Regions from separate parts of the Shewanella sp. H8 genome, predicted to be linked through region 1. Evidence: predicted binding sites of a transcription regulator. Region 1 holds the regulator's gene; the other holds the start of a gene.
The links. Region 1 encodes sigma-54, which starts transcription at its own class of promoters, with help from an activator protein. Its sites were predicted from a motif close to GTTGGCACGNNNNTNGNNT; they were not measured.
Positions count from the first base shown of each region.

Region 2: the regulator sigma-54 is predicted to act here: its motif matches at 2,853-2,871, upstream of flgA (flagellar basal body P-ring formation chaperone FlgA).

Region 1 is NZ_CP157213.1:3,811,259-3,819,187, forward strand. Features, by position in the region: gene ABIS04_RS16600 (KpsF/GutQ family sugar-phosphate isomerase) at 1-630, shown strand, start outside; gene kdsC (3-deoxy-manno-octulosonate-8-phosphatase KdsC) at 633-1,199, shown strand; gene lptC (LPS export ABC transporter periplasmic protein LptC) at 1,196-1,756, shown strand; gene lptA (lipopolysaccharide transport periplasmic protein LptA) at 1,743-2,324, shown strand; gene lptB (LPS export ABC transporter ATP-binding protein) at 2,321-3,052, shown strand; gene ABIS04_RS16625 (RNA polymerase factor sigma-54) at 3,195-4,679, shown strand; partial or broken gene hpf (ribosome hibernation-promoting factor, HPF/YfiA family) at 4,676-4,930, shown strand; gene ptsN (PTS IIA-like nitrogen regulatory protein PtsN) at 4,933-5,376, shown strand; gene rapZ (RNase adapter RapZ) at 5,373-6,236, shown strand; gene ABIS04_RS16645 (HPr family phosphocarrier protein) at 6,257-6,532, shown strand; gene mgtE (magnesium transporter) at 7,031-7,929, shown strand, end outside.
Region 2 is NZ_CP157213.1:3,040,568-3,048,496, reverse strand. Features, by position in the region: gene ABIS04_RS13200 (DUF2947 domain-containing protein) at 1-203, shown strand, start outside; gene ABIS04_RS13195 (chalcone isomerase family protein) at 284-853, shown strand; gene ABIS04_RS13190 (flagellar protein FlgN) at 989-1,462, opposite strand; gene flgM (flagellar biosynthesis anti-sigma factor FlgM) at 1,564-1,893, opposite strand; gene flgA (flagellar basal body P-ring formation chaperone FlgA) at 1,968-2,675, opposite strand; gene ABIS04_RS13175 (chemotaxis protein CheV) at 3,044-3,964, shown strand; gene ABIS04_RS13170 (protein-glutamate O-methyltransferase CheR) at 4,015-4,848, shown strand; gene flgB (flagellar basal body rod protein FlgB) at 4,984-5,382, shown strand; gene flgC (flagellar basal body rod protein FlgC) at 5,385-5,801, shown strand; gene flgD (flagellar hook assembly protein FlgD) at 5,825-6,610, shown strand; gene flgE (flagellar hook protein FlgE) at 6,673-7,929, shown strand, end outside.

The DNA of each region.
Region 1 (7,929 bases):
CGCATGGGGGTTCCGGTTATTGCGGTAACGGGCAAGCCAGACTCCAACATGGCGCGTTTATCCAAAATCCATTTATGTATTCAGGTTCAAGAAGAAGCTTGTCCACTTGGATTAGCACCAACCTCAAGTACCACTGCAACGTTAGCAATGGGTGATGCATTAGCCATTGCATTATTGCAAGCAAAAGGATTTACTCGTGATGATTTTGCCTTGTCACATCCAGGCGGTTCTTTGGGAAGAAAATTATTGTTGAAAGTAGATGATGTCATGCATAAAGGTGATGATTTACCCATAGTCCATAATGATATTTGTATTACTGAAGCACTTTACGAAATATCCAAAAAAGGTCTTGGCATGACCGCAGTCGTCGATAATGATAATAAGCTAGTGGGTATATTTACCGATGGAGATTTACGTCGTGTCATCGATGCAGAAGTGAACCTGAGAACCACTCCGATAGCACACGTAATGACCAAAAACTGTGTGACCAGTCCTGCTGGTATTTTAGCTGCACAAGCACTGCAAATTATGGATGAAAAAAGCATCAACGGATTGATTGTCGTCAATGAAAAACACCAACCGATCGGGGCATTAAATATGCTCGATATGGTTAAAGCTGGAGTCATTTAATCATGTCAGAATCAACCTCGTTTCGCCAAGGATTATACGGTCCCATCAGTAATGATGTGTGGTTACGCGCTCAAAAAATTAAACTATTAATCTGTGACGTCGACGGTGTATTTTCCGATGGCCGTATTTACCTCAGTAATGCTGGCGAAGAACTGAAAGCCTTTCATACTCGCGATGGCTACGGAGTGCGTTCTATCATCACAAGTGGATTTCATGTAGCTGTGATCACTGGGCGTAAATCCAAAATAGTAGAAAACCGCATGACGGCATTAGGTATTACGCATATTTACCAGGGGATTGACAATAAATCCGAACCTTTTGAGCAACTTATGTCTTTGTATAATGTGAGCGCCGACGAAGTCGCTTACATTGGTGATGACATGGTTGATCTTCCCGTGATGAAAGCCGTAGGACTAGCAGTATGTGTCGGTGATGGCCATCCGTTTGTAAAACAACAATGCCATATGACAACGACCCTAAATGGCGGACACGGTGCACTACGTGAACTGACCGACTTATTACTATTAAGCCAAGATAAATTTGCCACTGCTCATGGTATGAGTATATGAATAGAGTCACGCTAGGTATTGTAGTTTTTTTTGGCCTTGCTTTAATACTATACTGGCAAGCACAAATAAAGCGCAGTGAAATGGAGGCCGTGAAAGTTCGCGGAATTGAGCGTCCAGATTTTATTGCAAATAACCTTCAAACCACTGAATTTAATCAACTCGGTTTTGTAGAAAGTCGAGTCAGTGCCGAGCACATGGAACATTATGCTTCTACTGACGTCACTCACTTTACCAAACCTATCTACCTCATTTATCCTGAAAATGGTAAAGCACAGTGGCAATTAAGTGCAGACCGAGGACGATTAAATAAAAATACCAGCAAAGTAATATTAGAAAATAATGTTATTATTGATGCTATTGATATAGAAGAACCCCTACAATCACTGAGCACCCAAGCCATTACTGTGGATTTAACCACTATGATAGGTACCTCGCAGGAGATGGTGTATATCAAAGGAAAAGGGTTTATTATTCAAGGCTTAGGCCTACATGCAGACTTGAATTCGCAAAAATTATCGCTACTCAGCCAGGTAGAAGGGAAATATGAGCCACATTAATCGTCTCCACACTCGCGCCAATGTTATGTTATTAAGTAGCATACTTTGCCTACTGAGTTTGCCTGCCATGGCTAAACAAGGTGATCTTATGCAGGAGTTAAAAATTGCCGCAGTAAGCCAGTCTGCCGACATTAAAAACAATCAAATTGTCTTTAATGGCCCGGTTACCATTGTTCAAGGCTCGATTAATATCAATGCTGATCAGCTGCGGGCATTTACCCCCGAAAACAGCACCAGTAAAAGACTTATCGCCACTGGTTCGCCGGCAACGTTTTCACAAGAATTAGATGACGGCCAAATAGGTACCGCCAGTGCCGACGAAATTACTTATGATCTTGCCAGCACCACGCTCACATTAATAGGCAATGCCAAGCTTGAGCAATCAGGAAGCCAAGTTACTGGTAACAAAATTAAGTACAATATCAATGCACAAGAGTTGATAGCTGAAAGTACAGGTAAGGGACAAGATCGGGTCATCACGATTATTCAACCTGAAAACTTCCAAGATGAAACCGCGCCGAAGCAAAAACTCCCTGAAATCCCTGTTAACAAGCAGAACAAACAATGACCCAAATAACCTTAACCGCTGAAAATTTAGCTAAAAGCTATAAAGCTCGTCAAGTTGTTAAAGATGTTAGTTTAACGGTTAAAACTGGCCAGATAGTGGGTCTTTTAGGCCCTAATGGGGCGGGTAAAACAACCACATTTTATATGGTTGTCGGCTTAGTAAAAAGCGATAAAGGTCGGATCTTAATTGATAATGACGATCTCACCGCCGATCCAATGCATCTTCGAGCCCGTAAAGGTATTGGTTATTTACCGCAAGAAGCCAGCATTTTTCGTAAGCTCACTGTACACGACAATATTATGGCCGTGTTGCAAACTCGCAAAGAGCTCAACAACGACCAACGAATTGAACAACTTGAGCATTTGCTAGAAGAATTCCACATTACCCACATTCGCGATAATCAAGGCATGTCGTTGTCGGGTGGAGAACGTCGTCGCGTTGAGATTGCACGCGCATTAGCTGCTAATCCAAAATTTATTTTACTCGATGAACCCTTTGCTGGTGTTGATCCTATTTCAGTTATTGATATTAAAAAAATTATCCAACAACTGAAAAGTCGCGGTTTAGGGGTATTAATTACCGACCATAATGTTCGTGAAACGTTAGATGTTTGCGAGCGGGCCTATATTGTTAGCCAAGGTAATTTAATTGCTGAAGGTACACCTGATGAAGTATTGAGCAATCAACAAGTTCGAGCTGTGTACTTAGGTGAACAATTCAAGCTATAGTTAAGTTACGGGTCTTTTAAACTATCTAACTCGTTTTGTTGAACGTTAACTAAATAACGTTAAATGTCATTGATGTATGTAACAATCAATACAGTATTTTAGATTGTCATTTTTATGGAAATCATCTAGGGATAAGCGGTAAATGAAAGCGTCACTCCAACTAAAAATGGGTCAACACTTAACCATGACCCCACAATTGCAGCAGGCTATTCGCTTACTGCAATTATCGTCATTGGAGCTACAGCAAGAAATCCAACAAGCATTGGATTCAAACCCATTGCTTGAAATAGAAGATGAGTTTTCAGAAGCAAAAAACTCCGCAAAAGAAAATCGAGACCAAGCTGATACCGACTTTAGTGACAACAGCAGCGTTAATAAAGAAAAAGACACCTCTACAGTTGACACTGCAGAGTCTATAACCAAAGAAACCATGGATGATCTAGCCATGGATACGACATGGGACGAAGTGTATACCGCCTCCCCAATGTCAGGTTCAGGCAGTGCGAGCATGCGCGACGATGACATGCCATTCCAAGGTGAAACCACCGAAGGTCTGTATGAGCATTTAGAATGGCAAAAAAATCTTACTCCCTTTTCTGAGACCGATTTAGCAATTGCCACCGCTATCATTGATGCTGTTGATGAACAAGGTTATTTAACCCAAAGTACCGAAGATATTCTCGAAGCAATGGGCGATGAAACCGTTGAACTAGATGAAGTTGAAGCCGTATTAAAGCGCATTCAACACTTTGATCCTGTTGGTGTAGCGGCTAGAGATTTAAGCGAGTGCTTATTCATCCAATTAGCGCAATATGCCAACACAACCCCCCATATTGATAATGCTCGTCTGCTGATTAAAGACTATTTAGATTTAATTGCCGGGCGTGATTTTAGATTGTTAATGCGTAAAACAAAGCTAAAAGAAAACGAGTTGCGTGACGCTATCACCCTAATCCAGTCACTTAATCCTCGTCCAGGTTTATTAATTACTGCCGTAGATGACGAATACGTCATACCCGATGTTACGGTACTAAAGAAAAATGGCCGATGGGTTGTAGAGTTAAATCCTGACAACATGCCAAAAATTGGCGTTAATCAACAATACGCCGCCATGGCGCGAAGCAGTAAAAATCCGTCGGATAGTCAATTTATTCGAGGCCACTTGCAAGAAGCTAAATGGTTTATTAAAAGTATTGAAAGCCGTAACGACACATTACTCAAAGTGGCCAATTGCATTGTACAATTTCAACAAGGTTTCTTTGAATATGGCGAAGAAGCCATGAAACCAATGGTATTAAATGATATCGCTGAAGCTGTAGAAATGCATGAATCAACCATTTCACGGGTGACTACCCAAAAATACATGCACACCCCACGAGGACTGTTTGAACTAAAATACTTCTTCTCTAGCCATGTCAGCACTGACGATGGCGGTGAATGTTCATCTACTGCAATTCGTGCTTTTATCAAAAAATTAGTTGCTGCAGAAAACCAGCAAAAACCGCTGAGTGACAGTAAAATGGCCCAACTTCTGGCTGAACAGGGCATAAACGTTGCTCGTCGTACCATTGCAAAATATCGTGAAGCAATGATGATTCCACCGTCTAACCAACGTAAGAGTTTATAACCTACAAGGCAACGGAATATATTCATGATAAATTTTCAAAGCTTGAACGACACTCCGATCAGAGCCATAATGCAAACGTTGCGCTCAATGTATAAAAGTTACAACAAAGATCAAAAGCCAGTAAAATCACAGATGGCATAGTGATGTTTGCCATGTCAGAATGTACTGATATGTATACTGCAATAGACGCCCTGATCGATAAGCTCAACCGTCAGGTAATTAAACACCAACAGAAGTATACACAACACTAACGATGGAACTTTGTACCATTCTGCGACCGGAGTGCACTACCTGTGCCACCCCGGGCAGTAAGAAAAAAGTACTGGAACTCATCAGCAACTTAGTCGCTGCCCAGTACCCACCCCTATCTTCGCAAGAGGTTTTTGAAAGCCTTTTAGCGAGAGAGAAAGTGGGTAGCACAGGTATAGGAAATGGCATCGCGATACCTCATGGTCGATTGACGTCTATCGATCAGCCCATTGCCATATTTATTAAGTGTGAAGAACCCATTGCCTTTGATGCAATCGATAACCAACCAGTTGATCTGTTATTTGCTTTATTAGTGCCGGCAGATCAGTGCCAAGAACACTTAAGCACGTTATCGAACATGGCCCAAAAACTAAGTGACAAGCAAATATTGAAACAGCTTCGTAAAACTCACGACTCAACAGAACTTTATCAGGTTATCACTGCATGAAACTTGTCATAGTATCAGGACGTTCAGGCTCAGGAAAATCAGTAGCCTTAAGAGTATTGGAAGACCTAGGATATTATTGTGTTGATAATTTGCCTTTAGCTCTTATTGGCACATTATTAGCACAGCTCAAAGGTAGTAATGATTTAGTGGCAATCAGTGTTGATGTACGCAACATTGATGAGCAAAGTAAAGTGCTTCAAAATCAATTAGCCCTGCTTGAGCACGACACTGAAATTATCAGCTTCTTTTTAAACTCCAATGATAAAGTTCTACTCAAACGTTATAGTGAAACTCGTCGATTACATCCGCTATCTAAAAATCATATTTCACTGCAAGAAGCGATCAAACTAGAAGGACGCTTACTTGAACCAATCGCAAAAATTGTTGACCATTATATTGATACATCAGCACTGAATATTTACGAATTAAGTGACCAGGTTAGGCAAATATTATTAGGCAGTGTTGATAAAGAGTTAGTGATTAACTTTGAATCTTTTGGCTTTAAACACGGAATGCCGACAGAAGCGGACTTTATGTTTGATGTACGCTTTTTGCCCAACCCACACTGGGAAATAGAGCTGCGTCCATTTACTGGTTTAGACGAACCTGTACAAGAGTTTTTAGGGCGCCAGCCATTAGTTAATAAGTTTATCTGGCAAATTGAAAACCTATTCGAAACTTGGATGCCTCACCTAGAACGTAACAATCGCAGCTACCTTACTATCGCCATTGGCTGTACTGGTGGTCAACATCGCTCAGTGTATATTGTCGATCAATTGGCAAAACGATTTAGACAAGGCAGTAAACATACAGTGAATGTTCGCCACAGAGAATTGGATTTAAATGGCAGTAACAGCTAAGTGAAAATAGGATCGAATCAATGATCAAACTTGAACGCCAAGTTAGTATTTCAAACAAATTAGGTTTACACGCCCGCGCAGCGACAAAGTTAGCCATTCTAGTCGCTGATTTTGATGCCAATATAACCTTAATTCAAGATGAAAAAAGTGCCAGTGCAGCAAGTGTCCTAGGGTTGTTAATGCTCGAAAGTGGAATTGGAAAAATGATCACAGTGACAGCTGAAGGACCAGATGCAGAAGCGGCCCTAAGCGCAGTGTGCGATCTCATTAATGCCAAATTTGATGAATGTTGCTAAATTTGTACGCTTAGCAGCTCGGCAATAGAGAGTCGCAAAATGTAAGATTAGCGCTAAATATGTCAGTAACACTAGCTTCTATTCTCTAATGCTCACAAACCATATGCCTATATTAGATGTTGCGCCTTGAACTCCTCAGCCTCATACTAACGCAATAGCCACAACAATATTATTTACATATTCACCTCACAAGAATAGCCTTTATGTTTACCTCAAGTAGTCAATACCATCACATTAAGTATTGTTTTACTCTGTGAATATTTAACGCTTAAGATGACGAAAATATACCCGTTATAGTAACCTCCGGTGTTGCTTGATATCCGGAAAGCACACCTCTATTGTTTAATTAAATAATACGGCGATATAGAAACTCGCCCAACAGAAACCTTCAGATATTTCATTTTTAATTGCATAGGTTTCAACTTTGTAACTAATAACCTTGAGCCAGAAAAATCTGAGAAGCAAATGATTGCGGTGTAATGAATAGGAAGTAGATATATGGGTAAAGAGTACCTAGACAATGAAATTACCGAACAACGCCTCAATCAACTTGCCCAAGCACTCGACAGCGGTATGTTTGTCCACGCTCGCAACATGTTACATACCATGTCGCCTAATGATGTCGCCCTTATTCTTGAATCATCTCCGCCAAAAAATAGACAAGTGCTATGGCAATTAATTGACCAGCAACATACAGGCGAAATTCTAGACGAATTAGGTGAAGAGCTAAAGGATTCACTTATTAGCAACATGACTCCAGAAAAGCTTGCTCAAGCCACAATCGGCATGGACACCGACGATCTCGCCTATATTCTTCGTAGCTTACCTGACACAGTTTACAAAAAAGTACTCAAGTCGATGAAAAGCCAAGACCGAGATCGAGTTGAACAAGCACTGCGTTACCCTGAAGATACCGCTGGCAGTATCATGAATACCGATACCGTCACGTTACGACCAGATGTCAATATCGAAGTGGTATTACGCTATTTACGTCAACGAGGAAATCTCCCCGACTCTACCGATACTTTATATGTGGTCGACCGCCAAGATCATGTATTAGGCGGAGTAAGGTTGGTCGATTTATTAACATGTAACCCCAGTGTAACTGTCCGCAGTATTATGGACACCGAACTAGAAAGCATTCCCGTTGAAATGTCTGATAAAGACGTAGCGCAGAAATTTGAACGACTCGATTGGATATCTGCTCCTGTGGTCGACAAACAAGCAAAATTGCTTGGACGGATCACTATCGATGACATTATTGATGTAATCCGTGAAGATGCCGAACATTCAATGATGGGCATGGCGGGGATGGATGATGATGAAGATACCTTTGGCCCAGTGCTTAAAAGTACCCTGAGACGCTCTCTATGGTTAATGATTAACTTATTCGCTGC
Region 2 (7,929 bases), 770 kb from region 1:
AACATATTCAGTGGCCTGCAGATGCTGTGGTGTATTTTTGTTATGAAAAGTACCAAATAGTTGAAACGCGTTGGGATGTGTTTGTGCGTAATTGGAAGTGCTTTTTATTTTTTGATGATGGTCCAATTCTTATCTCGCCAAAGCACAAGCAAGCATTGATGTTTCTACAGAATGGCCAATATAAATTAGGCGTTCGCGGTTAATTAATCAAACCTACGTTACGGTTGTTGACTCAATGGCCGATATTGTTGCCGTTTTTTTACAGCTTTTTTAGAGAGTTTATATGAAATTATTAGCTTCAATTGGTTTGAGCTTATCGTTAATGCTGCCTTTGTTGGCACAAGCTAGCACAATTGCAGATGTTGATGTAGCAGAACAAATGACTGCAGCAGAGCAACCATTAGTATTGAATGGTGCAGGGGTGCGCAGTAAGTTTTTCATGGATTTATATGTGGGTAGTTTGTACTTACCTAAAAAAGTGCAAACCTTAGATGATGTACTGGCACAGCCTATTGCTGTGATCCAGTTAACCATCACTTCTGGAATGATCTCTTCAAATAAAATGCGTAACGGCATAACAGAAGGATTTGATTCCGCTACCGACAATGACACGCATTTTATTGCCAAAGACATTGAACATTTTACACAGCTATTTGCTGATGAAATTGTTGAAGGTGATCAATTTACTTTTGTTACTCAAAAAGGTAAGGGCGTGACCAGCATAAAAAATGGTCAGGTTCAGGGTGAGATAGTGGGTGAGGCTTTTCGTCAGGCATTACTTAAGATTTGGTTAGGCGAAGGGGCTGCACAACAAAGTTTACGTGAAGCAATGCTAGGGAAAGCCTCTAACTAGTGTCGCTACGCTGCTAAGATTGTATAGTATCTAGCCGCGAAGCGTCCTAGATTCTAGGCTTTTAGCATGTTACAACAGTAATGAAGGGCGACTAGTGAGGTCGCAGTGCTAATTGATAAGTATTCGGCTGACAAATTAAGCTGAAAAGTCATTACCAAGCGTCGAAATAGTAGAGGTTTTACCTTTGCCATTATAGGTTAAACTTGATGCATTACGGCTGGCTTGCAGTGCTTGGGCAAATCGATTGAGACTGGCAATATTTAGCTCAATTAAACTGGCATTTTGGCTGTTTATATCTTTGCATTCTGCAAGAATAGTTCTAGCTTGTGCAACTTTTGCGATTAACTCTGGATCGGTGGAAAGGAGAGTGTGCTGAGGATGATTTGCTAATTTTTCGTCAGTAGTTTTCATGTTGAATAAACATTGAGTTTTGTCTTTAGAAAGTGCTAACAGTTTGTCTGCATCTTGTTTAGATAATGCCGATTTTTCTTCGGAAATAAGCTGCCTTAGCTGTACTAACGTCTTATTCTGGCTGTCTAATAACTCACGAAGTTCATCGTGAAGCAGTCCATTTGGCTGTTCATTTAGCTGTTCATTTAGTACGGTCATAAATTACTCTTAGGTTTTCTTAACTAACACTTCACTATAATGCAAGGTTGCACCTATTGTCTCTGTGTCGTTAAAACAAATTAAAGAGTAACGTTTAACGGTTACTCTTTATTAAACGATAAACTGCCTAGCTCTGCTTCAAAACTAGCAATATTCGCGGCTAGCTTTTCTGGATCGACTTTATAGCGTCCTTCAGAGATAGCTTGCTTTATTTCTGCGACCTTTTTTTGGTCGACTTCCGGTAACGATGCCATTTTAGTTTGCGCGCTCTGAAGCTGTTGAGCTTGAGAGGTAATGCTTACGGAATCTGTTTTAACTGGTGCAGCTGATTTTGGTGCTGCAGTCGTATTAGATTGCGAAGCAGACTGCATATCACGAGCAGTGCGCATTTGTGTATTGTTAGTAGTGTTATGCTTAATGTCAATTGCCATGGGAGGCTCCAGCGTAATGAATCAGGTTTTCCAAACAGGCTATCGACACCCCAGGAAAAAACTTTAGCTTTATTTTACATTCTTACTTCAACTTCGCCAACGCCAATTACCACTGCATCAAATTGTTTCTCTGTATTACTATTTTTGACTCTGATCACTTCACCAATGTTACCGTCTCGCAATGCTTCTCCAAGGGTTTTGATTTGAACATTAGCGGTTTTTGCATAAATAGAAACATTGTCACCTTTGCAAACAAAACACAGATTATTAGTAGTTATTGGCGAGTCTTTGCTAACACGACGCTTCACTCGTGAACCGATTAATGTAGACGTATTAGAAAAATATTGGCCTTTTAAATTATATTGGTCAACGTACATTACCTGTAAGCGATGTTGATCAATGATTTGATCTTTAGAAAGTAACTGATTAGCGACTACGACTGGATATTTTATTTCAACTCGAACTGAGATGTACATTTGCCATGGGTAGTCATAGTCAGGACTATCGCAGCTTATTTTTACCATATTATTACGGCTAATAGCTCTCTCACTGGCAAGTTCTACATTGATAGGTGGATAACATCGCGGCGGATTTATTCTACCTTCAAGATTTTGTGGGGTAATTTGGATTTTGGCTTTTGAGTCAGCCTCAATTTTTTTGGCGACAGTCTCTTTAGCTAATGCGTAAATGGTCGATAATGTAGGTGTTACTATCTCTTCACTAGCAAATACTGGCGAAAAAAAGGTTATTGAGCACAAAAAACATAAAAAAAATACTTTCATAATGAAGATACTAGCTTGTTTCGCCAGAATACACCTATACTTTGAAAAACGAAAAATATGCGAGTTATCTCGGCATATGTAAGAAGTTAAGAATAAAAGGTCTAAGGATATGATAATAGCATTATCCTTTCGTCAAAAAAGTGTCGGTTTATGGTGAGTATGAGTCAATGCTATTTAAAGCAAATTACATGCCCACTTTTAAATTCGATCAATTGATAAGTATTCGCTAGGTTGGTGATAGTTTATACTCAAGTTGAACTTGTCATCAGTAGCGAGATATATTAACCGTATTATGTTAAACCTAGGTTTACTATAATTTCAAAGCACAATTTATCCTTTTGGGTGACCGTTAACTACAAGGCTGTTTTATGTCGAGCATTTTAGAATCAGTAAATAAACGTACTCAACTTGTCGGGCAAAACAGACTAGAGTTGCTATTGTTTAGGCTTAATGGCCGCCAAAGATTTGGGATTAACGTGTTTAAAGTGAAAGAGGTATTGCAATGCCCACCACTGACAACGTTACCTAAATTAAACCGTTTTGTTAAAGGTGTTGCTCATATTCGTGGTGCAACCATTTCTGTTATCGATTTAAGTGCGGCAACAGGCGGACGTCCGCTGACATCGACCGAAAATTGTTTTATTATCATTTCAGAATATAACCGAAGCGTTCAAGGCTTTTTAGTGAGTTCTGTTGAACGTATTATCAACATGAACTGGGAAGCGATTATGCCTCCTCCACAAGGTTCTGGTCGTTCATCATATTTAACGGCTGTCACTGAAATAGAAGGTGAGTTGGTTGAGATTTTAGATGTTGAAAAAATTCTCGATGAAATTTCACCGGTTAAGACTTCGATCAGTAAAGAGGTCAATGAAACATTAACCATTGATAGAGATCAACATTATCATATTATGGTTATTGATGATTCAACAGTGGCTCGTAAACAAATTATTCGCTCATTAGAGTCCTTAAATCTACAAATTGATACAGCCAAAGATGGTAAGGAAGCGTTACTTAAACTGAAAAGTATAGCGACTGAAATGGATGATGTATCTGTTGAAATCCCGCTTATTATTTCTGATATTGAAATGCCAGAAATGGATGGTTATACACTAACTGCAGAAATTCGCGATGATCCAAAATTAAAGAACATAAAAGTAGTATTGCATACATCATTAAGTGGTGTGTTTAACCAAGCAATGGTAGAGAAAGTAGGGGCTAACGACTTTATTGCCAAGTTTAACCCTGATGAATTAGCCGCAGCGGTTAACAAACATTTGAGCTTATAAAGCCAATATTGATATTTTATCTCATAAGCTCGTATATTTAGGAAGATAATGTGACAGATAAATCACTTGCTGAAGCAGAGTACAATCAATTTAGGCTGTTTTTAGAACAGCATAGCGGTATTGTGTTAGGTGAGAATAAACAATATTTAGTGCGCAGTCGTTTAGCTCCACTGATGGGAAAGTATAATTTACCTTCTTTATCTGAGGTGGTTAAAAAGTCAATGAAACCGACAGAACGTCAATTACGCGCTGAAGTGATAGATGCAATGACGACAAATGAAACCTTATGGTTTCGAGACCGTTATCCATTTGAATTACTGCACAATACTCTGTTACCTGAGTACAGTAAGCTTGGTCGACCATTGAAAATATGGTCGGCGGCGTGCTCTTCTGGGCAAGAACCTTATTCTTTAGCCATGACTGTGTTGGAGTATCAGCAACGTAAACCTGGCGCTTTACCTGGGGGGGCTGCTATCCAGGCAACTGATTTATCACCTTCAATGTTAGACCGCTGCAAGAATGCTGAATATGATGGTTTAGCCCTAGCTCGCGGTTTGTCTGAAGAACGTAAACGTCAGTTTTTTGATACCTTGCCGTCAGGCAATATGAAAGTGAAAGATAATGTTAAGCGTTTAGTTAATTTTAGGGCCCACAATCTCCTTGAAAACTATAGTCTATTAGGCAAGTACGATATTATCTTTTGCCGTAATGTATTGATTTATTTTGGGCCAGAGGCAAAAGCTAAAATTTTGCGGCAATTTGCTGCCGCACTTAATCCAAAAGGGATTTTATTTTTAGGTGCGTCAGAATCTCTTGCGGGTTTGAGCGATGAATTTAATATGGTTCGTTGTAACCCTGGTATTTATTATCAAAAGAAAGTGTAGTTAAAATAATAGCTTAACCTAATTATCATGCCGGCATTCGTCGGTATGTTTGTTTTTATCTTTTTATTCGTAAAAAATTAATTATTGGCATAACCTTTGCTTTATTCCTATCAGTTAGCTGATGGAGGCAATTTTATGGCGATTAATTTCGATAATGCATTAGGTGTTCACCAATACTCGTTGGGCGTAAGAGCTCAAAGAGCAGAAGTTATTTCAAGTAATATCGCCAATGCCAATACTCCTCATTATAAAGCTAAAGATGTTGATTTTGCTTCTGCGATGCAAGCGGCAAGCTCACATCAGAAGGGCTTGAGTATGAGTAAAACCACAGATAAACATTTCGATTTAACGGCATTAAGCCAACAACATGTTCAATATCGTGTACCTACTCAAGCCGATACCGGTGATGGTAATACTGTCGACACGCAAAAAGAGCAAGCAGCATTTATGCAAAATGCGCTGGAATATCAAATGTCATTAGGGTTTCTTGAAAGTAAATTTTCTGGCATGACTAAAGCATTGCGGGGTGATTAATTATGAGTTTATTTAATATTTTAAATGTATCTGGCTCGGGTATGTCTGCGCAGTCTGTACGGTTGAACACCACCGCCAGTAATATTGCCAATGCAGATTCTGTGTCGAGTAGCGTAGATAAAACCTATCGTGCACGTCATCCCGTTTTTGAAGCCGAATTAATGAAAGCCAATAGCCAGCAAAATGACTCACCAGGAGTCACTGTTAAAGGCATTGTCGAAAGTGACAAACCATTGCAAAAAGAATATTCACCAGACCATCCAATGGCAGATAATGAGGGGTTTATCTACAAACCCAATGTTAATGTAATGGAAGAAATGGCAGATATGATTTCTGCATCACGCTCTTATCAAATGAATGTTCAAGTGGCTGATGCGACTAAGACTATGTTGCAACAAACACTAAGGATGGGTAAATAGTATGATTATTCAAGGAGGTAACAATGAGCCTCGTTAATGCTTACAGTCAGTCTTTACCGCAACAGTCCAGTAGTGCTTCTAACACAAGTGCTGCAACGAAAAGTTCGGTACAGACAAATACAACGACGACTACAACAGGTAATGTTTTTCTAGATAGCATCCGTCTACCAGAAGAAAGTGCGATACCTGAAGCTAATGATCAGATGTTAAAGCAAGAGGATTTTTTTGCTTTACTTAGTCAACAGTTGTCAATGCAGGATCCATTTGAGCCCGTTGACAATGACCAAATGATTGCGCAAATGGCATCATTCTCGACAGTCGATGGTATTTCAAATCTTAATGATGAAATTCTTAACCTTAATACTGTCATGAGCTCAAGCCAAGCATTACAAGCTTCAAGTTTAGTTGGACGTAAAGTGCTTATTCCTTCTGATACTGGCGCTATATCTACTGAAAGCCCTGAGATTAAAGCTGTGATCAGTACACCATCGGCAATCGAGTCTATTACGGTTAGGGTGGAAGATGAATCCGGCCAGCTTATTAAGAGTTTTACTGTTGATGGCAGTGAAGGCGGCAATGTTGATGTCACTTGGGATGGTTTAGATAAAAATGGCGAACCTGTTGAAGCAGGTAATTATGCCATTAAGGCCAGCGGTAAGGTGGATGGAACATCGGAAGATTTAGCGGTATCGACTTATGCCCATGTTGCCAGCGTGTCTTTAGGCACAACGGCAACAGGAGCCATTTTGAATTTGCGTGGAGTAGGCGGAATTAAGTTGTCTGACGTACTCGCAGTATCCGAAACATAGAGTATGACCAACAATAGATTATTGGTCGTATTTATAAATGAATTAATTGTGAGAGGTGAACTATGTCATTTAACATCGCACTCAGTGGTATCGCTGCCGCGCAAAAAGACTTAAATACTACCGCGAATAATATCGCTAACGTGAATACCGTCGGTTTTAAAGAATCTCGTGCAGAGTTTGCTGATGTGTATGCAAATTCAATTTTTGCAAACAGTAAAACAACAGTGGGTGGTGGTGTTACCACTACGCAAGTTGCCCAACAGTTTCATCAAGGTAGTTTACAATTTACCAGTAACTCGCTGGATATGGCGATAAGTGGTAGCGGATTTTTTGTTACTTCATCAGATTTAGATACACAGGATCTATCTTATACTAGAGCCGGTGCATTTAAAGTTGATTCAGATAATTATATGGTTGATTCTGCGGGTAATTTTTTACAAGGGTTCCCTGTGGATGACGATGGTAACTCCACATCGGTGAGTTTAACAACCACAGATCCGATCCAAATTCCGGATACTGCCGGTAGCCCAGTGCAAACAGAAAGTGTTGGCTTGCAGATGAACCTTAATGTGGGTGAAGATGCATTAGACCCAGCTAGTTTTGATCCGGATGATTCTGATACATTCAACAACTCTACTTCAGTAACCATTTATGATTCATTAGGTGAATCACATATTATGACCACCTACTTTATTAAACCTACCGCAGGTTCATATACAGGTGAAAGTAACTGGGTTGCTTTTTATGCGGTAGATGGTGAGCCAGTTGATGTTGCAACTGGTGCTGGTAGTTATGATACGGATATCGATGGTGATGGTACCGTTGATGGTGCTGGTACCGCATCAGCTACTAACCCAAGCGGCGTTGGTACATGGTCTGGTGCAGTGCTGAAATTTAACTCTACTGGTACTTATACTGGCAGTGACCCAGCTACGATTACCACTGAGGCACTCGGTACTGGTGGTGCAGAGGCTTTAGGCCCTGGAGCCGATGGTACTCAAACGCTTACAATAAGCTTTAATAACCCAACTCAGTATGCTTCTCCGTTTGAAGTGACTGAGTTAACTCAAGATGGTATTACCGTTGGTCGATTAACTAATGTTGGTATTGGTTCAGATGGTTTGATTACCGCCAGTTACAGCAATGGTTCAACGGTTCCGTTAGCACGGGTGGCATTAGTGCGTTTTGCTAACGAGCAAGGACTCACTCAAGTGGGTAATACGTCTTGGCAAGCCAGTTTAGCTTCAGGTGATGCATTAGCTGGTGAAGCTAACAGTGGTACTTTTGGTAGTATAAACTCGTCTGCCCTTGAGCAATCA